4 regions of the Shewanella sp. SP1S1-7 genome follow, and region 1 is predicted to be linked to each of the others. Evidence: predicted binding sites of a transcription regulator. Region 1 holds the regulator's gene; each other region holds the start of a gene.

Region 1 (7,651 bases):
GCCCTATGAAGCATTGCTCGCACTCTATGGCGTTACCCCAGAAGAAGTGGCGTATATCGGTGATGATATTGTCGATCTGCCAGTGATGAATGTCGTCGGTTTAGCTGTCAGCGTTGCCGATGGTCATCCCTATGTGCGTCAGCACGCCCACTTTGTGACCACGCTCAATGGTGGCCACGGTGCCCTGCGTGAACTCACAGATCTATTGTTACTCAGTCAAAATAAATTCACTTCGGCCCATGGAATGAGTATATGAGTCGTGTGACACTCGCGATTATTGCTTTTTTTGGAACTGCATTAGTGCTTTATTGGCAAGTGCAGAACAAACACAGCGGTGATACCGATAATAGAGTTAAAGATCAGAATACCCCAGATTTCATCATTGAAGATCTGCGCAGTGTTGAGTTCAATGAACAAGGGCTAGTCAATAGCCGTGTGACGGCGAAACACATGGAACATTATGATTCAACGAATCAAACTTACTTTACTCAACCTGTTTATCTTGTTTATCCAGACCAAGGTAAAGCACAATGGCAACTCAGTGCAGATCAGGGCAAGCTAAACAAGGAAACGGGCAAGGTTGTACTAGAAAACAATGTTATTATTGATGCCATTAGCGCAGAAGAACCGATCCAGACCTTGTCCACCAGTTATCTGGAACTCGATCTCAATACTATGATAATGACCTCTGAACGTACCATTTACGTCACAGGGAAAGATTTTAATATTCAAGGCCAAGGCCTTTATGCCGACCTCAACGCGCAAGAAGTGAAATTGACCAGTCAGGTAGTAGGAACATATGAAGCAAAATAACGTATTACTTGCCAGCCTAATGCTAATAATGAGCATGAGCGCCTTTGCTAAAGTCGACGACCTAAAGCAGGAAGTTAAAATCAAAGCAGTGAGCCAAACGGCAGATATCAAGAACAACCAGATCATCTTCTTTGGTCCGGTGGAAGTTACCCAAGGCTCGATAAAAATCCAAGCAAATGAACTGCGTGCATTTTCTGCCGAAGGTGAAAATAGCAAAATTTTAGTGGCCACTGGTAACCCAGCAACTTACAGCCAAGTGTTAGACGATGGCCGTCCAGCCTCGGCGAGCGCGAAAGAAATTCGTTACGATATGGCAAGCCGTACCCTGACACTGAAAGGCCAAGCTTCGTTAGATCAAGCAGGTAGCCAAGTGACGGGTAATGTGATCCGCTATAACATCATCCAGCAAAAATTGATTGCAGAAAGCACTGGTAATGGTGACGATCGCGTGATCACTATTATTCAGCCTGAAAGCTATCAAGATGATGCCAAACCAGACGCGCCAGCGGATAGACCTGTGAAAAAGCAGGACTCTAAATGACCCAAATCACCCTAAGAGCACAAAATCTGGCAAAGAGTTATAAGAGTCGCCAAGTGGTTAAAGACGTCAGTCTGACGGTCAAAACCGGTCAAGTCGTTGGCCTACTCGGCCCGAACGGCGCGGGTAAAACTACCACCTTTTACATGGTCGTCGGTCTGGTTAAAAGCGATAAAGGCCACATCTTTATCGACGATGATGATTTAACCGCAGATCCTATGCACCTGCGCGCCCGCAAAGGCATAGGTTACTTGCCGCAGGAAGCCAGTATCTTCCGTAAGCTGACCGTCCATGACAACATCATGGCCGTACTGCAAACGCGCAAAGAATTGAAGAAAGAGCAAAGGGAAGAACAACTCGAGCATCTGCTCGAAGAATTCCACATCACCCACATCCGTGACAGCCAAGGCATGTCATTGTCGGGGGGCGAACGTCGCCGTGTCGAAATTGCACGGGCGTTAGCAGCAAATCCTAAGTTCATTTTGCTCGATGAACCCTTTGCTGGTGTCGATCCGATTTCGGTTATCGACATTAAAAAGATTATCGAACAGCTCAAAAGTCGTGGCCTTGGCGTGTTGATCACAGACCACAATGTCCGTGAGACATTAGATGTGTGTGAACATGCCTATATCGTGAGTCACGGAAACTTGATTGCCGAAGGAACACCCGCAGAGATCTTAGACAATCAGCAAGTTAGGGCTGTGTACTTAGGTGAACAATTCAGGCTATAGTTAATCAAGCGGAGCCAATGCAGGCAATTTATGCCACCATTGGACTCCACTCAAGATGATAACAAGCGACCTCATCCAACAATAATAACGTAGGGATCAGCGGTAACATGAAAGCGTCACTCCAGCTCAAACTGGGTCAACAGTTAACCATGACGCCACAATTACAACAGGCCATCCGTCTGTTGCAACTGTCGTCATTAGAACTGCAGCAAGAGATCCAGCAAGCCTTAGATTCTAATCCCCTTCTCGAGCTGGAAGAGGATCAATTCGACGCCACTAAAGACCCTGTAAACCAAACGCTATCCGATACGGATTTCAGTGAATCTAGCACCCTACCGCCAGAAAAAGACAGCTCCACCATAGACACGGCAGAGTCCTTAACCAAAGAATCCATGCCCGACGAACTCCCCATGGACACCACCTGGGATGAAGTGTTCACCGCCTCTCCCAATTCTGGCCCCGGCGGCAGTCGTGAAGACGATATGCCCTTCCAAGGTGAGACCAGTGAAGGCTTGTATGAACACTTAGAATGGCAAAAAAACCTCACACCGTTTTCTGAAACCGATTTAGCCATTGCCACCGCCATTATTGATGCCATCGACGATCAAGGCTATCTCACCCAAAGCACTGACGAAATCCTCGAAGCCATGGGCAATTCTGAGGTTGAGCTCGACGAAGTCGAAGCCGTACTAAAGCGCATTCAACATTTTGATCCCATTGGTGTTGCCGCCCGCGATTTAAGCGAGTGCCTGTTGATCCAACTGTCGCATTTCGCCGCTGACACGCCCAACCTAGAAAACGCCCGCATGCTGATCAAAGATCATTTAGATCTGATCGCAGCCCGCGATTTTAGATTGTTGATGCGTAAGACTAAATTAAAAGAGGATGAGTTAAGAGACGGCATAGCGCTTATCCAAACCCTCAATCCTCGCCCAGGTTTATTGATTACGCCCAACGATGACGAATACGTCATCCCAGATGTGTCAGTGTCGAAGAAAAATGGCCGCTGGGTGGTTGAGCTGAATCCTGACTGCATGCCAAAAATCAATGTAAACCAACATTATGCCTCGATGGCGCGCAGCACTAAAAGCCAAGCCGATAGCCAATTTATTCGTGGTCATCTGCAAGAGGCTAAATGGTTTATCAAGAGTTTAGAGAGCCGTAATGATACCCTGTTGAAGGTGGCGAACTGTATCGTCCAATATCAGCAAGGTTTCTTTGAATACGGTGAAGAAGCCATGAAACCTATGGTGCTGAACGATATTGCCGAAGCGGTAGAAATGCATGAGTCGACCATCTCAAGGGTGACGACACAGAAATACATGCATACCCCTAAGGGACTTTTTGAACTAAAATACTTCTTCTCTAGCCACGTCGGAACTGACGATGGTGGGGAGTGCTCATCCACAGCAATCAGAGCCTTCATTAAGAAACTGGTTGCAGCGGAAAACCAGAAAAAACCATTAAGCGACAGTAAGATGGCACAGCTTCTGGCAGAACAAGGGATCAACGTAGCCCGCAGAACCATTGCGAAGTACCGAGAGGCTATGCTCATTCCGCCTTCTAATCAGCGTAAAAGTTTATAACCTACAGTGGATATCGGAGGACGTTTCTATGCAAATAAACCTGAGTGGACACCATGTCGAAATTACCGAATCGTTACGCGCATATGTAGAAGAAAAGTTTTCAAAACTTGAACGCCATTTCGAACAGATCAATAATGTGCACGTTGTGCTCAATGTCGAGAAAATGCAACAGATTGCCGAAGCGAGAATAAATCTTATCGGTGGTGAAGTTTTTGCTACTTCAGAGCATGCTGACATGTATGCCGCTATAGACGCCCTGATTGACAAGCTTGATCGTCAGGTTATTAAACACAAAGAGAAGTTAACAAAACACTAATAATGGAACTTTGTACCATACTGCGGCCGGAGTGCACTACCTGCGCCACTCCGGGCAGCAAGAAAAAGGTACTGGAACTCATCAGCGACTTAGTCGCTGCCCAGTACCCGACCCTCTCATCTCAAGAGATATTCGAAAGCCTAGTGGCGCGCGAAAAGATGGGGAGCACAGGTATAGGTAACGGCATCGCCATTCCACATGGTCGACTAGCCGATATAGATCAGCCCATTGCCATACTCATTAAGTGTGAAGAGCCGATAGCATTCGATGCTATCGATAAGCAACCTGTTGATATTTTATTTGCACTACTGGTGCCTGCAGACCAATGTCAGCAGCACTTAAGTACCTTGTCTTGCATGGCCGAAAAGCTGAGCGACAAGCAAATATTAAAGCAATTACGCAAGACGCATGATGAAACGGAACTCTATCAGGTAATCACTGGATGAAACTGGTCATAGTGTCGGGCCGCTCAGGCTCAGGCAAATCTGTCGCCCTAAGGGTACTCGAAGATCTCGGCTATTATTGTGTCGATAACCTTCCCTTGCCCTTAATCGGCACTTTGCTTGAGCAACTCAAAGGCAGTAACGATCTCGTCGCCATCAGTGTCGACGTGCGTAACATGCCTGAGCAGGACAAGGTCTTAGTGAAGCAACTGGCGAGCCTGCCTCCTGATACTGAGTTAACCAGCTTCTTCCTCAATTCCAGCGATAAAATTCTGCTCAAGCGTTACAGCGAGACCCGCCGTTTGCACCCTTTGTCGAAGAGCCAAGTCTCTTTGCAAGAAGCGATAAAACTGGAAGGGAAGCTGCTCGAGCCTATGTCAAAACTGGTCGATCATTACATAGATACGTCGAACCTGAATATCTATGATTTAAGCGACCAAGTCAGACAAATTCTGCTCGGCAGCGTCGATAAAGAGTTAGTGATCAACTTCGAGTCCTTTGGCTTTAAGCACGGTATGCCAACCGAAGCCGACTTTATGTTCGATGTGCGCTTCCTGCCTAACCCACACTGGGAACTGGCGCTGCGTCCATTGACAGGCTTAGATGAGCCCGTGGCTGAGTTCTTAAATCGTCAACCACTCGTGAATAAGTTCATCTGGCAAATCGAAAATTTACTGGAAACTTGGCTGCCACATCTCGAGCGCAACAATCGCAGTTATTTAACTGTGGCGATTGGCTGCACGGGTGGGCAACACAGATCGGTTTACGTCGCAGAGCAATTGGCTAAACGCTTTAGTAACGGTAAACATAAAGTTTATGCCCGCCATCGAGAGCTGAATAATGCCAAAGCTTGAACGTCAGATCACCATCTGTAACAAACTGGGATTACATGCCCGTGCCGCCACTAAGTTGGTGGTACTGGCATCCGAGTTTGATGCGACCATCACCTTAATACAAGGCGATAAACAGGCATCCGCCGCCAGCGTGCTCGGCTTATTGATGCTTGAGACTGGCATGGGTAAAACCATTAAACTTATCGCCGAAGGCCCAGATGCTGAGCCCGCACTCGATGCCATTTGTGCCTTAATCGACGCTAAGTTTGACGAAGCCTGTTAGTTTCATTTCATACTCAGTGTTCCACACAGGCACTCAGATTAGTACACATCACACTTAGCACTGCGTATTTGTGCAGTTCACATCTCGTTTCAAAAGCTTGGCGACACATTTGTCGCTCGACGACACGAACCATAGGCGATTACACTAGCGAGCATTACCGCTGACTCACCTTAGTCTTAGCCGCCTTAATCTATGCGTAAAACGCATGACCTATGCCAGAGCGCTCTATCTGTGACTGAAGCATAGTTATCGCGAAGTCACCGCTAAGTCTCAGCCCTGCGCCAAGCAGCGCACTCTCGAACTAATTTGCCGCACAGTGGCGGACAACTATGGAGGACAAATGCCCGTAGATAATTCAGAAAACGATCACACCGGACATAGTCTAGACCAGTTAAACCAAGCGCTTAGCAGTGGCATGTTTGTGCACGTGCGTAACATGCTGCAAAAAATGGCCGCCTCCGATATCGCGCTGATCTTAGAATCCTCACCGCCAAGTGCCAGACAAGTATTGTGGCAGCTCATCGATCAGGAACAAATAGGCGACATACTCGATGAGTTGAGTGAAGAACTCAAAGACCCGCTGATCCGCAGCATGAGCCCTGAGCGAGTCGCGAAAGCGACAGCAAGCATGGACACCGACGATCTCGCCTATATTCTGCGTAGCCTACCCGACGCCGTTTACAAACAGGTGTTGCAGTCGATGACGGAGCAAAATCGCTTGAGGGTAGAACAAGCCCTATCTTATCCAGATGAGACCGCCGGCAGCTTGATGAACACAGATACAGTCACCTTAAGACCCGATGTGAATATCGATGTGGTGCTGCGCTATCTTCGGCAAAGGGGCAACCTACCCGACACCACAGATACCTTATATGTGGTCGACAAACAGGACAAAGTCCTTGGCGGTGTTAGGCTGGCAGATCTGCTGACTTGCGCGCCAAGCACCACAATTCGCAATATCATGGATCCCAATATTCAAAGTATTCCTGTGAGCATGTCCGACAGCGAAGTCGCGCAGAAATTCGAACGCAATGACTGGGTATCGGCACCTGTCGTCGACAGTGATGGTAAGCTGCTCGGGCGTATCACAATCGATGACGTAGTCGATGTTATCCGCGAAGATGCTGAACATTCCATGATGGGTATGGCGGGGATGGACGGAGATGAAGATACCTTTGGTCCTGTACTAAAAAGTACCCTACGTCGCTCGCTCTGGCTCACGATTAACTTATTCGCCGCCCTGCTCGCCTCGTCGGTCAGCAATATGTTTGAAGGCACTATTGAGCAATTTGCCACTATCGCCATCCTAATGACGATTGTCCCTAGCATGGGCGGTGTTGCCGGTAATCAGACCTTAGCGCTCGTGATCCGCGGTATTGCTTTAGGCCATATCGGCCAAAGCAACGCTCGCTGGCTTATCGGTAAAGAGCTATCGATTGGTTTTCTCAATGGTTTGATGTGGTCGATTTTAGTCTTTGTCGCCGTGTGGCTATGGAAGGATGATATGGCACTGGCGGGATTAATTGGTAGCGCCATGCTGATCAACATGACAGTAGCTGGGCTTGCTGGTGCGAGTATTCCATTGATTTTAAAAAGACTTAAAATCGATCCTGCCCTCGCTGGCGGTATGGTGTTAACCACAGTCACTGACGTGGTTGGCCTGTTCGCCTTCCTCGGATTAGCGACGCTCTACCTGATGAACTAACGCTTTAACAGTTTGAGCTAATAACAAAAACGGCACCTCAAAGGTGCCGTTTTTTATCCCGCAGGAAAACTAAAAAAGGCTATTTTACCGGAGGTTGAAAACCATAACTGCTCAGAATCGCTTGACCTTTTGTCGATAGAATAAACTCAGCTAACGGCTTAGCGGCAGTATTAGCGCCTTGTAAAACCAGTAAACCATAGTCGGCACCCACGGCAAGTTCCTGCGGTAAATCGATGATTTGTAAACTCGGCACTTCTTTTTTAGCCAGCACAGCATTAGTGCAATAGGTTAAAAAGATATCCGCTTGCTTGTTTTCCATCACCCAGCCATAGGGGTTGCGATCTTTAGGCGGTTTAACGCTCTCAGGGCCGCCCGTCAGTTGTAATGCCTTGGTCTCTAACGC
Region 2 (7,651 bases), on a different contig from region 1:
TCAGTCTAATCCTTTGCTCATTTATTGGCAGCTTATGTCGTCAGCCTAATTGTAACAAAACTTCACTTCCCCGCAGTGGCTTCATGGCTATACTAAAACCAGAGAAAAAATCTTGGCAGATAAAAACTAAAGCTCAATTTGTCGATGATTTAGTAGTCAATCCATTCTGCAGGCTAAGGAGTCCCAAATGGTTCGATGGCGTTTAATGCTCCTTGCGTGTTGCCTTTCCTCCATGGGATTAAGCACGGCTAAGGCGGATACCTTAATGCTGACATCCTTACTTTGGCCGCCTTATTCGGGGCAGCAGTTAGCAGAGCAGGGCGCGAGTATTGCTGTGGCGCGGGCGGCGCTCAAAGTGATGGGGCACCAATTAGAAGTGGATTTTTACCCATGGAGCCGCGCTGTAAAGCTCGCCAGTATGCCTAATTCTGACTATCTGGGTTATTTCCCTGAGTATTACTTTGAGACTGAAAAGTTTGTTTTTTCTAAATCCATTGGCGACGGTCCTTTGGGGCTGGTGGAGCAAAAAGCCCATCCTGTGAGTTGGAATTATGTCGAAGATCTGAATCGCTATACCTTAGGTGTGGTGAAAGATTATGTGAATACTCAGGCGTTAGATCGCATGATTTCCACAGGCGTTCAGCCGACTGAAGCCGTTACTTCAGATGAGCACAATATTAAGAAAGTGGCCGCAGGCCGTATTGATGCTGCGGTAATCGATGTCAACGTGCTGCACTATTTACTTAAGCAAAAGCCCTTGCAGCCGCTGGCGGATAAATTGCAAATCAACCGCCAAATTTTAGCGAATAAGCAGCTTTATATTGCGTTTCGTAATACCGAAGAAGGTCGACGTTGGCGAGATATTTTCGACCAAGGCTTGGCGCAAATTGACGTCGAAACCATCATCGGAGAGCTACTGTATCGTGAAGACTAATGCATGATTTAGGTTAGTGTGCTCTCTATTTTACCCCTTATTTTTCCTCTATTTTCAGCCTATTCCTCTTAAAATTACATCAGATATACCACCTGTCATCATTCTGTCTTTGTTCACTATTAGCATCACCTTAACGGCATGAGTTGCTCTCTCATTTTTTGATTAAGGTGACATGAATAAACTTCCCTTTGAGTTAGATACATTGCAACAACTCATTGATACTCACCATCTTAAGTTGCAGTATCAAATTCTTGCCGACATCCCATTTCGTCACGAACATTTTCCTCTCTACAGTGTTGAACTGGGCGGAGGAGAGAAGCCCTGTCCGACAGTACTCTTTGTGGGCGGCGTGCATGGGGTTGAACGTATTGGCTCTCAAGTCATCTTGGCATTGCTGAACAGTTTGTTGCAGCGGCTGGTGTGGGATAAACATCTACAACAGATGCTAACGGGCGTGCGGCTAGCTTTTGTGCCTGTGGTGAATCCCGTTGGTTTATTTATGGGAACGCGGGGTAATGGCAATCAAGTGGATTTGATGCGTAACGCCCCGATAGAATCCAGCGAAAAAGTCTCCTTTATGGTGGGAGGGCAGCGTTTATCGTCGCGGCTGCCTTGGTATCGCGGCATGGGGGGAATGGAGCTTGAAACCGCTGGCTTAGTTGCCTATGTACAGCAATTGCTGAGCCGCAGCACCAGTTTGATTTCCCTCGATGCTCACTCAGGCTTTGGCTTGAGTGATCATATTTGGTTCCCCTACGCCCATACACGTACCGCCTTCGAAAATGCCAATTATATTTTTCATCTAAAACAATTGTTTGAACAGAGTTATCCCCATCATGGCCATTATCGGCTTGCACCCCAGAGCCAGTTTTATCGCACCCATGGGGATATTTGGGATTACCTCTATCGCCAACATCAAGTGGCCGATCCCCATGCACAGGTACCGTTTCTGCCTTTGACATTAGAGATGGGATCCTGGGCTTGGATAAAGAAAAATCCCAGACAAATATTTAATTTTGCAGGTTTTTTCAATCCGCAGAAAACACATCGTCACCACAGAATTTTACGCAGGCACACAGTGCTGATGCAATTTATGATGGAAGCGGCCTACGCACAATCGTTAGAGCAGTTAACGCCTGAACGTTTGACTGAACTTACTGAGTGCGCGCTGCAGTATTGGTATCGGGAGCCACAGTCATGACAACTTGGGTGTTATTGCGGGGATTAATGCGTGATCAACGCCACTGGAATGGCTTCGATCAGCGACTGCGACAAAAGGGGCTGCGAGTACTGACTCCTGACTTGCTGGGCAATGGAACGCTATCAACCGAGGCCAGTCCGCTTAAGATTGCTGACTATGCCCATGCAGTGTGGCAGCAATTGGATGAGCAGGTACAAGAAGGAGAAGCCATTTACCTTCTCGGTTTGTCTATGGGCGGTATGTTAGCGCTGGAAATGGCGCGTCAGCGACCTTGGCAGATAAGGCATGTATTTGTACTAAACAGCAGTGCGGCAAATTTATCTGCTTGGTATCAAAGATTTAATCCACTGAATGCATTGAAGGCGTTTTTCTTGCGGGCTCGAGGTAAAGCCTTACATCCCATCGAGTCGACGATAGTGCGTTTAACCAGTTTTCGTCATCGGCGAGACTGCAGTTTAATTGCCGAATGGAGTGAATTTCGCCGCCAATCGTCGCCAACTATTCGTAACGCCTGGCGGCAACTGTGGGCGGCTTTTCAATATCAGTGTCCATTGACCGTGGAAGTGCCGATAAGTGTACTCTGTGGCGACCGTGATGCTTTGGTGAGCATGGCATCGAGCAAAGCCTTGGCACAGCACTTTCACACGGATTTGATAGTATTAGCGTATTGCGGTCATGATGCGGCCATTGATGCCCCTGCAAAACTGGCACACTATCTGTTGGCAATTGTGGAGCCGACTAAGCCGCAAGCTGAGGTTCAAGAGGATGATGAACCTGCCCATGCGCAATATGCCCATACTCAATACAGTTGCAACGATTTACTGGAGGAAGAAATGGCTTTTAACGAGGCGATATTTTCAGTATGGGATGAAAAAGCGCTATCCATTCTCCACAGTAAATCATCGGCAATGAACAGCGCTAAGACGGGTAACTCACTACCGATCAGGCTTTAGCCACGACGGTTTGACCTATCGGTGTTAGGCTAAGTAACGCCAATTTAAGATGCTGTATTCCAAAGGGAATACCGATAATAGTCACAAAACAGGCTAGGGCATGGGCTAAGTGGCCTATGGCTAACCAGATTCCAAACAGCAAGAACCAAATAATATTTCCCACCATGCCTAGGGCACCTGTGCCTAAATCGTCACGTCCGGTTAAGTGACGACGGCTGATTTGTTCTTGGCCAAATGGCCAGAAGGTCATTTCACCGATAACAAAGCAGGCGCGGCCAAAGGGAATACCAATAATGCTGATAAAACACAGGATACCTGCGAGCCACCAAGCGAGTCCCATCACAAATCCACCGAGCACAAACCAAGCGATGTTGAATATTAAGCGTAATACTGCCATTGAAAACTCCTTATGTTACTTTTTTAGCCTTTATCGTTAGCTGTAATGAATGCTGTTAGCTTTGATAAACTGAATATATGCCAATGACTAAGCGAGAAACGTGCCAATTATTTTGTTTTAAAAAATCAATGCCTTACATCCACCTGTTTAAGCTTTATTTGTGATTTTCACTAATTCTTCGCTAAATTGCTAATTTCTTAAGAGCAGAAGATCAAAGGTGGCGTTAAACTAGCCATTCCATCCAATGGCTTAAAAGCCAGAGTATTTAATCGTTTGAGTAGCCTGATGTTTGCAAATTCCCCCGTCGATATTTTTGCCTTTGCTGGTCGAGAAATATTTCTAAAACGTGATGATTTATTGCATCCAGCGTTTAGCGGCAATAAAGCACGTAAATTCGGCTACTTTTTAGATCATGAGTTTGCCGGCATCACCAAGGTGATAGGCCATGGCTCACCCTTAGCGAACTCTTTGTATTCCCTATCAACATTGGCCAAGATGAAAGGCTGGCAGTGTGATTTTTATGTTGACCATATTGCCAGTCAGATTGTTAAGCATCCCACGGGGAATTACGCTGCGGCATTGGCAAATGGCGCCAATATTATCGACTTAAGTGAGTTAATGGCGCAAAAGCTGGCGTTTACTCAGTCGCAGGATGAACCTCAGGTTTTATCTGACCTTAATGTTAGTTGTGACCCTGCTTTGCAAACGGGTGGTGCGCGACTGAGTTGCCAAGAGTATATCGAGACTCAAGTACTCGCGAATGAGCCGACGGCGCTTTTTATCCCAGAGGGTGGACGTTGTTCCTACGCTGAATACGGGGTAAATGTATTGGCGCAAGAAATAGTGCAATTTGCGCAGGCGAATGATTTAGTCGATTTAACAGTATTTTTACCGTCGGGGACGGGGACGACGGCGTTATTTTTAAATCAGTACTTTATTCGTCAGCAAACGGCGATTCGCGTCGTGACTTGCGCCGTGGTGGGCGGCGATGATTATTTACGTTTACAATTCTCTATGCTTAATCCAAATACTCTCGAGCATCCACATATCGTGAATGTCGGCAAAAAATATCACTTTGGTAAACTCTACCCTGAATTCTATGCCATGTGGCAGCGGGTTTGTGCCTCAGGAGTTCAGTTTGAATTAATCTACGATCCCTTAGGTTTTATTGTGCTTGAGGATTACTTACAGCGTAGTGAATTAGATCATGTGATGTATTTGCATCAAGGCGGATTATTGGGGAATGAGACTATGTTGCCGCGTTATCAGCGTAAATTTGGCTAAAGTAGCTAAGCCCACGGTGCAGGCTATTTACTTAGTGACGCTAAGACATAATGTGTTTGAAGCTGTGTCATGCCTAAGTTAAGCTTATGATATTGAATGATGGGGAATACTCATGACTGAAGCGGAACATCTTGCCAATTACGATCCTAAGGCTTTCAAGGCTCAGCTACTGACAGTGGATGCCGTATTGTTTACCTACCATGATCAGCAGCTTAAAGTACTCTTAGTGCAACGTTCAAACCATCCTTTTTTAGGTTTGTGGGGATTACCCGGAGGCTTTATAGATGAAAATTGCGATCAATCCTTAGAACAAACCGTATTACGTAAACTGCATGAGAAAACCGCGGTAGTGCCACCTTATATTGAGCAGCTATGCACTGTGGGTAATAGTGGCCGTGATATAAGAGGCTGGTCCGTGACTGTGTGTTACACCGCCTTGATGAGTTATCAAGCCTGCCAAATCCAAATTGATTCAGTGAGTGATGTTAAGTGGTGGCCGTTAGAGGATGTGTTACAGATGCCATTAGCGTTTGATCATCTGCAGTTAATTGAGCAAGCGCGGGAACGCTTAACACAGAAAGCCTTATATTCTTTAGTGCCAGGCTTTGCACTGTCTGAACCTTTTACCTTGCCAGAACTGCAGCATGTACATGAAGTTTTACTGGGTAAGCCTATCCAAGGTAAATCTTTTCGTCGGCGGGTTGAACAGGCCGATTTATTGATCGATACCGGATTGAAGCGCACTGAACGGGGGCGTCCTGCGAATTTATACCGCTTGAAACCCGATACCGCATCGTACCGATTCTTAAGAAATTTAGAATGTTGATCAAAGTCGTTGCAGATTGAAACGCGTTTTCATGGGGCTAATGACAACTGCTTATGTTTTAGGTTTTGATATTACTCAACAGCTTTTTTCCTATTCAGTTACCTAAATTGCATATAGTGTCTAAAAGACACTATATGCAATTTAGGTATATCAATGGCTTTTATTTCGTCATAAATAGTCTAAAAATCAACTTTACATAATAATGTCTTTAAGACACTATTGGTTCTGTAGACAACAAGGGCGCCGTTAATTGCGGTAATCTTGCCATAGACAGGAGGTTAGTATGTCTCAACGTATTCAAGCATCTAAAAGCATTCAAGCGTATCAAGGCACTGTTAACGCTCAACAACTGCAAGCCGATTTTTATCAGTTACCCGCAGCTAGTGATGAGGCTCATTACCGTTTATTTCAATTTGGCGCGGGGGAGAATCATGTTCAACTGCTGGTTCCTCCAGCGAAACGCGTCACACTTTTCTTCGGCTATCGTGGCGATCATTCCATCATGCAGCTCTTGTTGTTAACTGATGCATTACGCCGCAGCGGTGCAGAGCAAATCGATCTGTTACTTCCTTATATGCCGGGCGCCCGCCAAGATAGAGTGTGTAATGTGGGCGAGGCCTTATCGGTAAAAGTCTATGCCAGCCTGATTAATCAGCAGCAATATACTTCAGTCAGCATTTTTGACCCGCACAGCGATGTCACCGCCGCATTGTTAGACCGAGTGCAAGTTATTGACAACCAAAGCTTTGTCGCTGCGATTGCAGCTCAATTATCGGGTGAGCTAGTGTTAGTCTCACCCGATGCGGGGGCGAATAAGAAAGTATTCGGCTTAGCGAAAGCGTTACAGGGAATGCCGGTGATCAGGGCCGATAAGCATCGTGATGTGGTCAATGGTCATATTATCGCTACCGAAGTGTTCTGTGATGATTTATCGGGTAAAACCTGCTTAATCGTCGATGACATTTGTGCTGGTGGCAGAACCTTTATCGAACTTGCCATCAAGTTAAAGCAAAAGGGGGCCCAAAGCGTCATTTTGATCGTGTCACATTATGAAGATAAGGCCAGCGAATCGGCTCTGCGCGAGGTGGGCATCGACAGATTATTTTGTACCGATAGTTTAGGTGTCCCTGCACATATTTCGAGCGAGTTCTGTGATTGTCATGCTGTTTTGAGTTATATGAATCATTAAGGAAAATATTATGTACTTGAATCCCGTTACCGCCATTGATGGCTACAAAGTCGACCACCGTCGTCAGTATCCCGATAATACTCAAGTGATTTTTAGTAACTTGACCGCCCGTAAATCCCGTCGTGGTTATACAGACCAAATGGTGTTTTTTGGCTTGCAGTATTTTATCAAGCATTTCTTGATCGACAGTTGGAACCGTGATTTCTTTCAACAACCCAAAGATCAGGTCATTCGCCAATTCTCCCGCCGTATCAATAACTATCTCGGGCCAAATAATGTCGGTACTCAGCATATTGAGGAGTTGCATGACTTAGATTATTTACCAATAAAAATCATGGCATTACCTGAAGGCTCAGTGTATCCACTAAAAGTGCCTTGCTTGGTTTTGTACAATACCGATGAGCGGTTCTTTTGGTTGACCAATTATCTCGAAACCATCCTTTCCGCGAATGTGTGGGGTATGTGTACCAGTGCTACTACCGCGCTGCAATACCGCAAAATATTTGAGACTTACGCGCTAGAAACCGATGGTGACATCGCATTTGTTGATTGGCAGGGCCATGATTTTAGTTTCCGCGGCATGTATGGTGCAGAGGCTGCGGTAATGAGCGGCGCCGCCCATTTACTCAGTTTTACGGGTACAGATACCATTCCCGCGATTGATTTTCTTGAACAATATTATCTTGCAGACAGTGATAAGGAACTCGTTGGCGGCAGTGTGGCCGCAACGGAGCACAGTGTGATGTGTGCGGGTGGTATGGAGAATGAATTAGAGACGTTCCGCCGTCTGATTGAAGATATTTATCCTAGCGGCATTGTGAGTATCGTTTCTGATTCTTGGGATTTTTGGCAGGTGATGACAGAGTT
Region 3 (7,651 bases), on a different contig from region 1:
CTAGACGAACTGCGTGCAGCGCTTGGCGCTTGAAGTTTTTCAGGATATCGAAAAACTCTGGGCTCGCGGCTTTAGGCGGTTTTGGACGACCACCATACACAGGATCGCCCACTAACACATGGCCTATGTATTCCATGTGCACACGGATCTGGTGAGTACGGCCAGATTCTAGACGTAATCTCAAACGCGTGTGGTTACGGAATTTTTCCGCGACACGGTAATGTGTCACCGCAGGTTTACCTGAGTGCAGCACGGCCATGTGAGTACGTTTAGTAAGATGACGACCAATCGGCTCATCCACAGTACCGCCACCAGTCATAGTACCCATAACAATCGCTTCGTATTCACGAGTGATTTCACGGGCCTGCAAAGCGGCAACTAAATGGGTTTGCGCTTCAACGGTTTTGGCAACGACCATCAAACCTGTTGTATCTTTGTCCAGACGATGCACAATACCTGCACGTGGCACATGCTCAATATCAGGACAATGGTGCAATAGTGCATTCATCAAAGTGCCATCGGCATTGCCAGCACCAGGGTGAACCACCAATCCAGCTTGCTTGTTGATCACGATGATGTCGTCATCTTCATAGACGATATCCAGATCAATGGCCTGCGCCGCGGCATGGACTTCTTCTTCGAGAGTGGCGTCTATGAGTATCTGTTGCAGCTCATAAACTTTCTCGCGGGGCTTATTAACGACAACGCCGTCAACGTGAACTGCATCAGATAGGATCCATTCCTTGATGCGCGTGCGCGAGTAATCTGGGAACAACTCTGCTAGGGCCTGATCTAATCTCAGTCCAGTTTGTGTTGCCGAAATCTCGCTTTTTAGATTAATCTCTTGTGTCATAGGAACCGTATCCCCATTTAGGGGTCAAAAAATGTGTGCTATCTGTTACAATCGGATGTTTTCTATTTTATAGTGAAATGGAAAAATTCTTAACTACAACTTAAAAAGAATTGAATTCAAGTATGTATAAATTTTCCAAAGGCGTTACCTTAGTCCTATTTTCACTAGCGTTATCAGCCTGTAGCAGCAGCCCTGATGATAACGATATTGCCGCCAAAACGTCACCTGATGTGCTTTACACTCAGGCAAGAACCTCTATGGAACTTGGCAATTACTCTAAAGCTGTCCGTTCTTTGGAGGCGTTAGACTCACGCTTCCCCTTCGGACCTCACAAAACTCAAGTCCAGTTAGACCTGATTTATGCTTACTACAAAATGGACGATGTCGCTTCGGGGATTGCGAACATAGACAGATTTATCCGTCTTAATCCTACCCACCCTGATATTGACTATGTGTTTTATATGCGCGGTTTAGTGAACATGCAAGCCGACAACTATTTGTTCCACGATATGCTAAATATCGACCGAACCGATCGTGACCCTAAAAATGCTCAAGATGCTTTCAAAGATTTTGATCGTCTTATCAAAACTTACCCTAACAGCAAATATGCCGCCGATGCGCAAAAACGCATGTTAGCGTTGAAGAATCGCTTAGCAAGATATTCAATCCAAGTTGCCGAATATTATCTCAAGATGAATGCATGGAGCGCCGCAGCAATCCGAGCACAATCTGTAATGGAAACATATCCTGGCACCCCTTCAAATGAACGGGCATTAGAGATAATGATAGAAGCTTATGGCGAATTAGGTCAGAGCAAGCTGAAGCAAAACGTGCTCATGGTAATGCAAGCTAACTATCCAAACAATGAAATCTTATCAAACTAGCCGAGAATGCCCCTTTAATAGGGGCATTTTTTTGCTTTGCTAGCCAAGATAACCCATCACTGGATATTGCTAAGTCCCCAGCGTGGATAGTGGTTTGACTATTTTTAGCTCGCCACTTGCAGCGTAAATGACACTTTCGTGTAAATCTTATCCAACCGAGTCACTTTTTACGTTATTTAGTAAAAATCTATTGACTCAAAACCCGAAAAGCCTTTAAATTGCGCCCGTCGCCCGAATAGCTCAGTCGGTAGAGCAGAGGATTGAAAATCCTCGTGTCCCTGGTTCGATTCCGGGTTCGGGCACCATCTTTAAATTGGTTGCTTCAGCGACTAATGTTAGAGAACTGCAATAGGTACAGTGCAGGTGTGGTGGAATTGGTAGACACGCCAGCTTCAGGTGCTGGTGCTCGCAAGGGCGTGGAGGTTCAAGTCCTCTCACCTGTACCAAATTGCAGTTCAACGAATGAAACAAAGCATTAAGATTGTTTCTTCGGTTTTAAGATTACTCATTCGATGAAATTTCGGATAGCCATGCAGATGTGGTGGAATTGGTAGACACGCCAGCTTCAGGTGCTGGTGCTCGCAAGGGCGTGGAGGTTCAAGTCCTCTCATCTGTACCAACATTTAAACCTCGCTTAGCGAGGTTTTTTTGTATCTAAAACAAAATAAATCCTCTGTTACTCTCACCTCTTTCCGCTGATTTGCTATACCTAATGTTACAGACTCATTATAGGGATAGCTCGAGCTCTGCCTAAAGGACTCTTTAGTTCACTGAGGCTATCCCATATGAACGGTCTACAAATAAAACAAAAAATGTTTATCGGCATTTTGGTCCCCCTTGCAATGTTACTGACGATTGGTTTTCTCGCCATTAATATGATGGGCAACATTGAGTCGGGTGTTGAACGCATCTATAACGACAGAGTGGTGCCGCTGGATGATTTAAAAGTGATTGCCGATAAGTATGCGGTCGATGTTATCGATGCGGTCAATAAGGCGAACGCGGGTGGTTTCACCGCCTCGCAAGCGGCTGAAGCGCTAGACAGTGCCAAATCGACTATTACTCAACATTGGCAAAAATACCTATCTACCGAGCTTACCTCAGAAGAATCCCGACTCGTAAAACAAGCCGAAGTGCTGTTCTCCCCCGCGAATCAACAGATTGATACCCTGGTCTCGCGCTTAAGAGGATTAAACGGCGATGTTTCAAGCCAACTCTCAGCCAATATCCTGCCGCTGTACCAAGCGATCGATCCTATCAGCAACCAAATATCTGAACTGATTGCACTGCAAATCCGCGTAGCAGGCGAAGAAAAAGATCGTGTAAATGCCATTTATCAATCTTCAATCACTATTTTTGTGGCATTAGCCTGTGCCGCCATGATCATCAGTATTGTGATTGGACTCTGGGTCAATCGCAGCGTGATGAATCCCATTAATGACATCCTCGGTAAATTGAAGATGATCCATCAAGACTCTGATCTCACCGTCAGATTCACCACTTTTAATCACGATGAGCTAGGGCAAATATCCACGAGCCTCACCCAAGTGATTGAACACTTACGGGGCATTCTTCATTCCATTGCCGAGGCGGCAACTACGGTCAACAGTTCGGCAAATGAGTTAAGTAGCTTCACCCAAGCCACCAATAAACGAATGCAACAGCAACAAGCCGAAACGGAGCAGACTGCAACGGCCATGAATGAGATGACGGCCACCGTTGCCGAAGTCGCCCAAAGCGCATCTGCCGCAGCGGATTCAGCCAAAGATGCCGATACCTATGCCGCTAACGGCAATAATATTGTGATGCAATCGATTAGCAGTATGTCGCAGCTTTCTGATCAAATTCAAAAAACGGCGCAGGTCATTGGATTTTTATCTAATGAAAGCCAAAATATCGGCCGCGTTCTCGATGTGATTAAGAGCATTGCCGAACAAACCAATTTACTGGCACTCAATGCCGCCATTGAAGCCGCACGGGCGGGAGAGCAAGGTCGCGGTTTTGCGGTCGTGGCCGATGAAGTGCGCACCCTAGCGCAACGCACTCAAAAATCGACTCAAGAAATTGAGGCCATGATTGCCACCCTACAACAGGGGGTTAAAGAAGCCGTCAGCGCCATGGAAATCGGTATCAATCAAGTAGATGATGCCAACGATAAAGCCAATCAGGCGGGTCAAGCGCTGAAAGAAATTGTCACCTCAGTAGACAGCATCACCGAGCTGAATACCCACATTGCGACCGCCGCTGAAGAGCAAAGTAGCGTTGCCGAGAGTATTAATCGCAGCATTATTGCCATCAGCGATATCGCCGAGCATTCCACAGCTTCGGCGACTGAATTAAGTGAATCTGTGATTAATTTGACTAAGCTCGCCAGCAGCATGCGCAATCAAGTGAGCGCATTTAAGCTCTAATTTAACTCAATCAACCACCAAACGACTGCAACCATTTTTGCTGTTGCAGTCAAACTCCTTTATTCACATCATCTGTAACCCATTGAAATAAAATATCCGTTTCATCATTTCTCGATTTAATTTCTCCTTTTATTGAACACTTCAAATGAACTCAGCCTCGTTATCGATAGCACGGATAGCGATAATCTCTATTGATCCAAATCAAATAGATCTTTAAACTCATTAAACATTCATAATATTTACACGTTAAGGATTTTCTATGTTGGACAGCCGTACAATCCAAGTTATCAAGAGCACTATTCCCTTACTCGAATCTGCAGGCCCTGCGCTGACGACCCATTTTTATCAACGCATGTTCAAACATAATCCTGAATTGAAAGATGTGTTCAATTTGGCGCACCAACATTCTGGTGGTCAGCCTGTAGCCCTGTTCAATGCCGTCGCAGCCTATGCAAAAAATATCGAAAACTTAGCGGTACTGAGTTCAACGGTTGAGCGCATTGCCCAAAAACATACGGGATTTCTGATCAAACCTGAGCAGTATGCGATCGTCGGCAGCCATTTATTGGCAACGCTTAAAGAATTAGGGGGCGATGCGGTAACAGAAGAAGTGTTAGAAGCTTGGGCACAGGCCTATGGATTTTTAGCCAACATCTTTATTCAGCGAGAAGCACAGATTTATCAAGCGTATGCAGAGCAAGATGGTGGCTGGTTGGGCGAGCGTCAGTTTGTCATTAGCGCGAAAAATACCGAGTCAGCAGTCATCACCTCCTTCATATTGACGCCCGAAGATGGCAAGCCCGTTAAAGATTTTATCCCTGGTCAGTATTTAAGTTTGAAGCTAACACACCCGAATTTGGCATATGAAGAAATCCGCCAATATTCCTTATCCGATGCGCCCAATGGCACCAGCTACCGCATCAGTGTGAAACGCGAACTCGGCGGACAAGTGTCGAACCTGCTGCATGATGCGATACACGTCGGCGACAAAATCGCGGTGATGCCACCCGCGGGAGACTTTACCCTAGAAGTCGCGGCGGACACCCCCGTAGTGCTCATTTCGGCTGGTGTAGGCCAAACACCGATGAAAAGTATGCTCAATCAATTACTCAAGCTGCAGCATCCCAGCACTATCACTTGGCTGCATGCCTGTGAGCAAGGCGCCGTACACGGGTTCAAACAGGCTATCTACGCCAAGCGCCAGCAACATCATAATCTGACAAGTCATGTTTGGTATCGTGAGCCAGCCCCAACCGATAAGTTGGGTGATGATTATGATTTCGAAGGGCAAATGGAGTTAAGTAAAGTCGCCGAACAGTTGCTTCCCCACGCACGTTATTATTTCTGCGGCCCCATTGGATTCATGTCAGCCATCAAGCAACAACTACTCGCTCTGGGTGTCGCGGCTGAAAGCATGCACTATGAAGTGTTCGGCCCTCACGCCGATCTTTAATGGCATGACACGGGCTTGAGAAGATTCACGCTCAGGTCCGTTTTTATGCTTAGCTTTCATTGTTAGCATGGCAAACAATAACGACAAGAACGATGAATGCTTGATGCACTTTTCTGTTCATCATTTTTAACGGATAGAAGCAACTTCAGCGGCAGTGAGCGCGCGACTTTCACCCGGAGCCAGCTTTTCATCGAGCACAATATCGCCTATCGATAATCGATGCAGGCCAACAACCGGATTGCGGAACCGACCAAACATCCGTTTGATTTGATGATACTTACCTTCATGTAAAGTCACTTCAGCCACGTTATCAGCGAGGATAACCAGCTTAGCGGGTTGGGTTGTAATATCTTCAAAGCCAAAATACATCCCTTCGGCAAATGCAGCGATGTATTCTTCAGTTATGGGATTAGCTAAGGTAACCCGATACACTTTGTCGACCTTGTGTGTAGGTGACATCAGCGCATCAGACCAGCGGCTGTCATTGGTTAATAACAACAAACCCGAAGAGTTTAAATCTAATCTGCCGGCAATATGCAACTCATCACGGGCTTCGCAATCAAGCAAATCAATCACTGTTTTATGCTGAGTATCTTTGGTAGCACTCACCACTCCAATCGGCTTGTGAAGCATCACATAGACGGGCGCATTGGCCTGCAGTATTTGCTCATCGAGTTGGATGTGGGAAAACTCATCCACTTGCCTATCCATATCTTTCACTATCAATCCATCGACGCACACACGGCCCGATAATAGCAGTTCACGCACCGCTTTACGGTGAGTGTGTAACTGGGTACAAAGATAACGATCGAGTCGGCCGCGCTTAGATTGCATAACACCACAAATGACGAAATATGAATGAGATAGCCATTCTAGCAGGATGCAAGTTCGGCTCATAGCGAGCCGAACTAGAGGGTTATAACAAAGACTATTCTGGGCTAAATTGGATCGAACGAGGTAAAATTTGTTAAGCTAGGCGCTCAATTCATCTTACTGTGAGTGGTTACCGCATCAAAAACTTATCCGCAAGTCCCGCTTTAATACGTTCGAACCTGCTATTTTTAGCCTTGTTTTTAGTGACGCTAGCGAGCTCTTTTTTCGCCCAAGCGAACGATACAGTTAATCCTCCTGAAGCGGCTCGCCCCTCCGCTATCCATGATAAACCGCTGGTCGAGCGTTATGTCCTCGATGAACTTAAATCCCTCAGACACGATCAACAGGATCTAGAGCGTCGTCTCACCATCGACATCACCGACCGCGAACTCGCCGTAGCCGACAAATCGATGAACTACGCCAATGTCACTGTAACTTACTTCTTCTACATCATCGCGGGTGTCGCCTCGTTAGTCGCCTTTATCGGTTGGCAATCCCTGCGAGAAATCAAAACGCACACCGCCAAACTGGCTGCTAACCAGCTGCAAAGTATTGCCGAACAATACGAAGAAAAGTTCAAAGTACTTGAGCAAGAACTCAAGCGTAAGAGCCGTACTATCACGGACAATAATCGCGAGATTGAGATCATCAATGAAATCCATAACCTCTGGCTACGGGCGCAAAGTGCACAAACGCCAGAGCAGAAAATTGAAGTCTATGATGAAATTCTCACGATTCGACCAGGGGATTTAGAAGCGCTGACCTACAAGGCCGACGCCGCAATGGAAATGCGCGAATTTAACTGGGCACAAAGCCTGTGTAATCGCGTTCTGGAAGTTGATCCAACAAACGCTCACGCTTTTTATCAAAGAGCTTGTGCCTTTGCTTGCTTAGGGGTTGAAGATAGAGCGATTTCTGATTTAGAGCGCGCCATTCATAACAGCGCATCCTTCAAGGAACTGGCCTTAGATGAGGCGGATTTCTCACAACTTAAAGGACATGCTCGTTTCGAAACGTTATTGGCCTATCACGAACCTGAAAAGCTCTAAGCGACTAAGTTCTAAGCTGCGCACTAACGCTTGATATATAGCGTTGGCGCTCAGTGGCGTTTTATCCTAAAGATAAAGCGCCATAATTGAGCGGCTTAAGTCCCACTAGTGAGAAATAGCCTCAATCT
Region 4 (7,651 bases), on a different contig from region 1:
CGTACCATTTGCGTCATTTGAGTCAGGCGAACCTGCCCAACTGGCAGATTTTGCCCCTGAGAATACCCAGCCTAGTTGAATAAAGCGTGGACACTTAACAATAATGGCGCGGTAGTTAACTTCCGACTATATAGGTGGTTTTTCTGCTGCATCCTCGTTTAGTTTAGATCGGTTTTTAACCATCTATCTCTATTATTGCCGTTGCAGCGGTGTCTGGGTGCCTTCTCTGAATGATCAAAGAGTGGTTGGCGATGATGCCTATTTAGAGAGCAACGCGATGATTGAATCAGAATAAAAGTTGTATATACCTTCAAAATACAAAAAGCCCCGATAGCGTTGCTATCGAGGCTTTTATATTTCTGTATCAATTACATAAAGCGAGCCGTTTGTATAGCGCTAGCCATTACAGGCTGTAGTACATTTCAAACTCAAGTGGGTGAGTTGTACGTGCTACGCGCTCAGCTTCTGCTGTTTTCAGTACGATATAAGATTGGATGAAATCTTCACTGAACACGCCGCCTTTAGTCAGGAACTCATGGTCAGCTTGCAGGTTTTCAAGGGCGTTTTCTAATGACGTTGCCACTTGTGGGATTTCAGCCGCTTCTTCTGGAGGCAGATCGTACAGATCTTTGTCCATCGCTTCACCTGGGTGGATCTTGTTTTGGATACCGTCAAGACCGGCCATCAGCAGCGCTGCGAAACCTAAGTATGGGTTGGCATGTGGATCTGGGAAACGCGCTTCGATACGACGGCCTTTAGGGCTTGGTACCACTGGAATACGGATTGATGCAGAGCGGTTACGGGCAGAGTAGGCCAACATAACAGGTGCTTCAAAGTGTGGCACTAAACGCTTGTAAGAGTTAGTGCTTGGGTTAGTGAAAGCGTTCAGCGCGCGAGCGTGCTTAATGATACCACCTATGTAGTACAGAGCAGTTTCACTTAAACCTGCGTATTTGTCGCCAGCGAACAAGTTAACACCGTCTTTCGCCAGAGATTGGTGAACGTGCATGCCGCTACCATTGTCACCAACGATGGGTTTAGGCATGAAAGTCGCCGTCTTGCCGTAAGCGTGTGCCATGTTGTGCACTACGTACTTCAGAATTTGGATTTCATCCGCTTTCTTAGTCAAAGTATTGAAGCGAGTAGCGATTTCGTTTTGACCTGCAGTCGCCACTTCGTGGTGATGCGCTTCAACCACTTGGCCCATTTCTTCGAGCACTAAACACATAGCGCTACGTAGGTCTTGTGATGAGTCAACCGGTGCAACTGGGAAGTAACCGCCTTTAACAAATGGACGGTGACCAGTGTTGCCGCCTTCGTAGCTAGTCGCTGAGTTCCATGCCGCTTCTTTAGCGTCGATCTTAACGAAACAACCTGACATGTCAGTACCGAAACGGACATCGTCAAATAGGAAGAATTCTGGTTCTGGTCCAATCAATACAGTATCTGCGATACCAGTAGAGATCAGGTAAGCTTCTGCTTTTTTAGCGATTGAACGTGGGTCACGGTCGTACCCTGTCATTGTACCGGGTTCAAGAATGTCACAACGGATCAGCGCTGTGGTTTCTTCGGTGAAAGGATCCAGTACGAATGTCGTTGGATCTGGCATCAGTACCATGTCTGATTCGTTAATACCCTTCCAACCTGCGATAGAAGAACCGTCAAACATTTTGCCGTCTTCGAAGAAATCAGCATCTACCTGATGAGAAGGAATAGATACGTGCTGCTCTTTACCTTTAGTGTCGGTAAAACGTAAATCAACGAACTTAACTTCTAATTCTTCAAGTTGCTTTAAAACTGATTCAACTGACATTCTCAAGCCTCCGGTAGGGTAAAGGGATGCCCCTTCTATAATCTTTTAACTCAAGTGATTTATCTTGAGCCAAACTTACGAGCTATATAGCGATATCCATGCCAATAATTTAAACTACTGATTAACATGGTTTAAAATCTTTACTGCACTTAATTGGATTCTCGTTTGCACCACTTTGGTGCTATTGACTGAGGCATTTTGGTGCATTCATCCATTTTGGTGCGCACTGAATTGATTCATGCAAAGCATAAGTTTCAAAGCATAAGGTTCAAAGCACTAGTATGCATCGCTTATGTGGCAGTGAGATGGCAATCGCGCCTTGGCTCACAGGGGCTACATCAAGGACAGCAGCACTGAATCTAGCACATCTTTTCAGCACAGAACTGGACTATTTCTCTGGGCTATTTCACTGCCGCATAGTTGTCATAAAACCACGCTAGTTTGTTCAACTATGCCATGCATTCTCAATTCAATAGTGGTTTATTATCATATTATTAGGAAAGAGTTCGTTCTCATGTACGAAATGTCTTTGCTGTTCACAGGCCAAGTGAAATCAGTGATGCGTAATAAAGGTATAGCGTGACAATGAAGTCAGTCTTAAAGGCATTCAGTTTTCGCGGTCATAAATGCCAATATCAACGCCCAGTTAAATCTGCGCTAGAAATTATTGCTGTTTCATGTCGAGATGATTTTGTCGTGGAAACATCAATTTGATTGATGTTTAAATCAGCAGAAATGCTTTGCGTCTAGATTATGAAAAATAGGAAATTCAGCTGCTTAACTCTGATTTTTCCTACGAATATGGCAATTGAACAGTGCTTTAACTGTGGCATTAGCGGATTTCACTCAATGGAATATTGGCAGGAATTAGCCAAGGATTGGCGGATTGTTTTATAAGTGTTCAAAAATAATCCTGTGCGCCAAGGCCGCTCTGGAGTAGAATGGCACGCTTTTTATTGTGGCGGATCGAGCTAGATCGCCATAACGAATTACTGAAATATCCCTATTTTTGTTTGATGGTAAGAGGTTTATCCGTGCTAGAGAATTTACGTAACATCGCCATTATTGCACACGTTGACCATGGCAAAACGACCCTGGTAGACAAGTTGCTGTCACAGTCAGGCACCCTTGCAACCCGAGGAGAAGCTACTGAGCGGGTGATGGACTCCAACGATCTTGAAAAGGAACGTGGGATCACGATTCTGGCAAAGAATACTGCCATCAAGTGGAACGACTACCGTATTAACATCGTTGATACCCCAGGCCACGCCGATTTCGGTGGTGAGGTTGAGCGTGTTCTGTCTATGGTTGACTCAGTATTATTGCTAGTTGATGCCGTTGACGGTCCAATGCCACAAACTCGCTTCGTAACGAAGAAAGCGTTTGCTCAAGGCTTAAAGCCAATCGTTGTTATCAACAAAATTGACCGTCCAGGTGCACGCCCAGATTGGGTTATCGACCAAGTATTCGACCTGTTCGATAACTTAGGCGCTACTGACGAGCAGTTAGATTTCCCAATCGTTTACGCTTCAGCGTTAAACGGTTTTGCAACTTTAGATCCAGATGTTGCAAGTGAAGACATGACGCCGCTGTTCCAAACTATCGTTGAAAAAGTATCATTCCCTGATGCTGACTCAGAAGGTAGTTTCCAGATGCAAATTTCGCAGCTGGATTACAACTCATACGTGGGTGTTATCGGTATCGGCCGTATCAAGCGTGGTAGCATCAAAACTAACCAACAAGTCACTATTGTTGGTGCTGATGGCAAAACCCGTAACGGTAAAATGGGCCAAGTATTAGGTTACATGGGTCTAGAGCGTACTGAAGTTGAAGTTGCTAACGCAGGCGATATCGTTGCTATCACTGGTTTAGGTGAGTTGAAAATTTCTGACACTGTCTGTGCTGCTGGCGCTGTAGAAGCATTACCGCCATTATCAGTTGATGAACCAACTCTGACCATGACGTTCCAAGTCAACACTTCACCTTTTGCGGGTAAAGAAGGTAAGTATGTGACTTCACGTAATATTCTTGAGCGTTTACAACAAGAATTGGTCCACAACGTGGCACTGCGTGTTGAAGAAACTGAAAGTCCAGATCGCTTCCGCGTATCAGGCCGTGGTGAATTGCATTTATCAATCCTGATTGAAAACATGCGTCGTGAAGGTTATGAGTTAGCTGTATCACGTCCAGAAGTTATTCTGAAAACCATCGACGGTGAATTGTGTGAGCCATTCGAAACGTTAACTGTTGACGTTGAAGAAGAAGATCAAGGCACAGTGATCGAGAAGTTAGGTACCCGTAAAGCTGAAATGAAAGACATGCAGCTTGATGGTAAAGGTCGTGTACGTATCGACTTTATTATCCCAAGCCGCGGTTTAATCGGTTTCCAAACTGAATTCTTAACAGCGACTTCTGGTACAGGTCTAATTTACCACTCATTCGACCATTACGGTCCACACAAAGGTGGCGATATCGGTCAACGCGCTAACGGCGTATTGATTTCTAACGCGACAGGTAAGGCTCTGACATTCGCACTGTTCGGTCTACAAGACCGCGGCCGTCTCTTTATTGGCCACGCTGCTGAAGTATACGAAGGCCAAGTAGTTGGTATCCATGCTCGCTCAAACGATCTGACAGTTAACTGTCTGAAAGGTAAGCAGCTGACCAACATGCGTGCTTCAGGTACTGACGAAGCGCAAGTGCTGACTACGCCAATCACAATGACACTTGAGCAAGCGCTTGAGTTCATCGATGATGACGAATTGGTTGAAGTAACACCTAAGAGCATTCGTGTTCGTAAGAGACACTTGACTGAAAACGATCGTAAGCGCTTTAACCGCGGTTAATGCCAGCCTGTTGATTCAGGTGGCACACCCTTAAGGTGAGTCAATCGGTTTAAAAAGCCCTGCATAGGAAACTATGCGGGGCTTTTTGTTGGGGCTGATTTGGTCATGGGTATGCCGGCGATTAATTCAAACTTCTGAATCTTGAGATCTTGTATTACTCCTTATCGATTCTCCATACGCAATTGCGGCAAGATTTTGTAAGGAGAGATCTAACATTTAGTATGGTTCCGCTTAGGTCTTGTGCAAATTCATTGTCGAGTGAACAGCAGGCATTTTTCCCTGTCAGTAACTTCCTGGGTAGCAGATAAAGTTCTTACTAAAGCGACGGCTTAGCCTGTCATCGTGGAAGGAATAAATTTTAATATATTCGTCAAAAAGTGAACGGATCAGTTGCTGTCGGTCTGGCTGTATAGGGTTAGCTATAAAACCATTTATCTGATATTCGCATAGGAATAGTATCAGCGATAAGATTGAGTGATTTACTAACTGTAATCAATATTCTGGTGTATACATTAAAAACTGCAGATAGTGATATAAACCATTATCTGCAGTGTGCTTCGTTAGATTGGCAGTGCTTTGATGCTATTTAACCCAAGTATTGTTCAAAACTGCTTGCTGTGAGAGTTGAAATTCAAGCTTTAGCTGTTCTGCATACTTAGGTGCCTGATTCTCAATAAAGTCTACACTTTCATTCTCAGATATGATTTTATCTCCAGCGATTAAAAAACTACCTGAGTTGGTAAATGCGCCAAGCAAGTCGCCTTTTACTACAATACTATAGGGTTTTCGTTCCCTATAAAGAGAGCGACCAACTGATGCAAACTCGTCATTAAATCCGAGCAAATCAAAAGCGGTAGGTAAAATATCTAATTGGCTTGCGAGTATTTTATGTCGTTTAGGGGGAATATTTTGCCCAGGACGATAAATCCATAACGGAATATGGAATGCGCTTTCTAAGCCCGGCGTTTTCGTTTTGAACAAAGTGTGATCTGCCAAAATCATAAAGGTTGTATTTTCGTACCAGTCCTGTTTTGATGCTTCCGCAAAAAATGCTTTAAGAGATTCATCTGTATATCTAACAGTATTCAAAAAATCGGTGAATGTATCTTGTCCATATGGATAAACCTGTAAATGCTTCGGTGTTTCTACATATGGCATATGGGTGGTACCTGTAAACGAAAAACTAATAAATGGCTTAGTTTTTTCGTTTGCTAATTCGAGTGTTTTCATCAACATCTCATAATCCCAACCAAACTGTGCGCCATCAGGATCGGGGTAGTCAGTTCGTGTTATTGGGATATCACTACGTCCAAGATATTGCTGAAAACCAGCATAGTTGGCTATCGAATCTAAACGAATCGAGTCACGTTTTGAGCTTTGCAGCATTTGGGTTTGGTAGCCATGAGCTTGAGCAATATTACCAATTTTTGTAAGGCGTGATAATTCCAGTCCTCCTCCGATATAACCAACACTCTCAAGGGGAGGTATGCCAAACAAGCTCGCTTGAACACCTAAGTTACTGCGTTGAGCAACAGCATAGAAATTATCATAAACCTCAGCTTTTTTTGACAGTTCATCTAAAAATGGTGTGACTTTATAGTCTGAACCCGATAATCCATCTATATAAGCATAGCTTAACGCTTCTACCAAAATGATAACTAAATTTCGGCCATTAGGTGTATTCTCTGAGAATTGGCTTACGTATGGATATTTATATGCTTCATCTTCTGTCTTATTTAGCTGTTGTTTAAGCTCTTCGGAATTAAAGAATTTATAATCAGTACGCTTGAAGTTTTGAGTAGTTCCTTTGCCACCTGTATAAATACCATTTAAAATTAAATTAGCTTGCTGCTCACTTTGGTTTTTATATGCATCGATAATGCCAAGTGGCTTTCCATGCAAGTTTAATCCTCGTAGAAATAATATCAAGATAGGGATCGCAATAACAAAAACGCCAATTTGTGATGCTAGAGTATTATGGTTTTTATTGTGGTAGAAAAATAGTTGGTATTTTTTCACCAGCAAAATAATTATTATGGCTATAGTAGCAACGCTAAATATCGTTAACGCGAAATGATCTTTCATTAAAAATGGTAATACAAAAGATGTTTCAGTCATTAACAATGGTAGATCGCTAAATGTGTGTCTATTTACTACACCAAAATAAATAAAATCTCCAATAAGTGCGAGTGTAGATAGCAATAGCATTATTAAACCAAGCTTCAAACCCATATCTTTTATGAAACAAGTAATGCGGCCACTTCCTGGTACTAATATTAGCAATGTAGGTATGATCATGACATAAGCAGTAGTCATGATATCAAAGCGAAATGATGTAAATATCACCGTGAGTAAATCGAATGTTTCTTTATAATAATCGTGATACACAATGTAATTCGCAATGCGAGAACAATTTAATATGAATAGCATGGAAATATATAGAAACAACACGCTGCGAAATTTACTCTGTTTCATACGATAAATTTTTTCAATGACTGTTTAAGGAGGTGCATAATAACACACCAACTTAGACTAGTTCAAAAGCAAACCTATACTCAGTTAATGCCCCACTCTATCTATTACTTGGATCAGTTCCATGCGGATATTGTCGGGTGTTTGGCTGTGCCAGAAGCCAGCTAAGTAAGCGCCAAGCGGCAGCATAAATAAGGCGATGAGCACTAATGCGAGTAATCCCTTATGGCCGAGTCTGTGGCCAGATTTAAGACCTAGACCAAGGGCGGCTGATTTTGGACAAGCGGCGACGCAGCGCATACAGGCCTGGCATTCATCACTGCGCACCGTAGTCTTAGTGTGCACTATGATGTTTGCTGGGCAGGCGCGGGTGCACTTATCGCATTTCATCCCTTTTGCCTCGATAAGGCAATGCTGTGTATCGCGGCGGATTTTTAATGGGCTCGCAAAGCTTAAGATCCCGAGCATGGCACCATAAGGGCACAAGTAACGGCAGAATCCCTGGCGGCGCCATGCGGCT

What was found. The regulator sigma-54, encoded in region 1, starts transcription at its own class of promoters, with help from an activator protein. The targets are predictions, from matches to a motif close to GTTGGCACGNNNNTNGNNT.
Region 2: a site for sigma-54 is predicted at 3,575-3,593, ahead of Q4Q49_RS16985 (YccF domain-containing protein). Genes of this name have one in related genera too.
Region 3: a site for sigma-54 is predicted at 4,314-4,332, ahead of hmpA (NO-inducible flavohemoprotein). Genes of this name have one in related genera too.
Region 4: a site for sigma-54 is predicted at 1,901-1,919, ahead of glnA (glutamate--ammonia ligase). Genes of this name have one in related genera too.

What each region holds. Positions count from the first base shown of each region.
Region 1 covers NZ_JAUOEU010000010.1:125,243-132,893, forward strand. Annotated here, with positions in the region: gene kdsC (3-deoxy-manno-octulosonate-8-phosphatase KdsC) at 1-256, shown strand, start outside; gene lptC (LPS export ABC transporter periplasmic protein LptC) at 253-813, shown strand; gene lptA (lipopolysaccharide transport periplasmic protein LptA) at 800-1,354, shown strand; gene lptB (LPS export ABC transporter ATP-binding protein) at 1,351-2,082, shown strand; gene Q4Q49_RS10515 (RNA polymerase factor sigma-54) at 2,190-3,668, shown strand; gene hpf (ribosome hibernation promoting factor) at 3,697-3,984, shown strand; gene ptsN (PTS IIA-like nitrogen regulatory protein PtsN) at 3,987-4,430, shown strand; gene rapZ (RNase adapter RapZ) at 4,427-5,281, shown strand; gene Q4Q49_RS10535 (HPr family phosphocarrier protein) at 5,268-5,543, shown strand; gene mgtE (magnesium transporter) at 5,884-7,248, shown strand; gene Q4Q49_RS10545 (molybdate ABC transporter substrate-binding protein) at 7,328-7,651, opposite strand, start outside.
Region 2 covers NZ_JAUOEU010000025.1:20,203-27,853, forward strand. Annotated here, with positions in the region: gene Q4Q49_RS16970 (transporter substrate-binding domain-containing protein) at 188-934, shown strand; gene Q4Q49_RS16975 (M14 family zinc carboxypeptidase) at 1,107-2,135, shown strand; gene Q4Q49_RS16980 (alpha/beta hydrolase) at 2,132-3,088, shown strand; gene Q4Q49_RS16985 (YccF domain-containing protein) at 3,078-3,485, opposite strand; gene Q4Q49_RS16990 (pyridoxal-phosphate dependent enzyme) at 3,771-4,769, shown strand; gene Q4Q49_RS16995 (NrtR DNA-binding winged helix domain-containing protein) at 4,882-5,595, shown strand; gene prs (ribose-phosphate diphosphokinase) at 5,879-6,784, shown strand; gene Q4Q49_RS17005 (nicotinate phosphoribosyltransferase) at 6,795-7,651, shown strand, end outside.
Region 3 covers NZ_JAUOEU010000005.1:5,934-13,584, forward strand. Annotated here, with positions in the region: gene rluD (23S rRNA pseudouridine(1911/1915/1917) synthase RluD) at 1-853, opposite strand, end outside; gene Q4Q49_RS05685 (outer membrane protein assembly factor BamD) at 976-1,737, shown strand; tRNA gene Q4Q49_RS05690 (tRNA-Phe) at 1,967-2,042, shown strand; tRNA gene Q4Q49_RS05695 (tRNA-Leu) at 2,097-2,183, shown strand; tRNA gene Q4Q49_RS05700 (tRNA-Leu) at 2,270-2,356, shown strand; gene Q4Q49_RS05705 (methyl-accepting chemotaxis protein) at 2,523-4,148, shown strand; gene hmpA (NO-inducible flavohemoprotein) at 4,408-5,601, shown strand; gene Q4Q49_RS05715 (pseudouridine synthase) at 5,728-6,435, opposite strand; gene Q4Q49_RS05720 (TPR end-of-group domain-containing protein) at 6,597-7,523, shown strand; gene Q4Q49_RS05725 (metalloregulator ArsR/SmtB family transcription factor) at 7,629-7,651, opposite strand, start outside.
Region 4 covers NZ_JAUOEU010000044.1:11,331-18,981, reverse strand. Annotated here, with positions in the region: gene Q4Q49_RS20970 (hypothetical protein) at 1-79, shown strand, start outside; gene glnA (glutamate--ammonia ligase) at 404-1,813, opposite strand; gene typA (translational GTPase TypA) at 2,848-4,659, shown strand; gene Q4Q49_RS20955 (LTA synthase family protein) at 5,242-7,134, opposite strand; gene Q4Q49_RS20950 (4Fe-4S binding protein) at 7,219-7,651, opposite strand, start outside.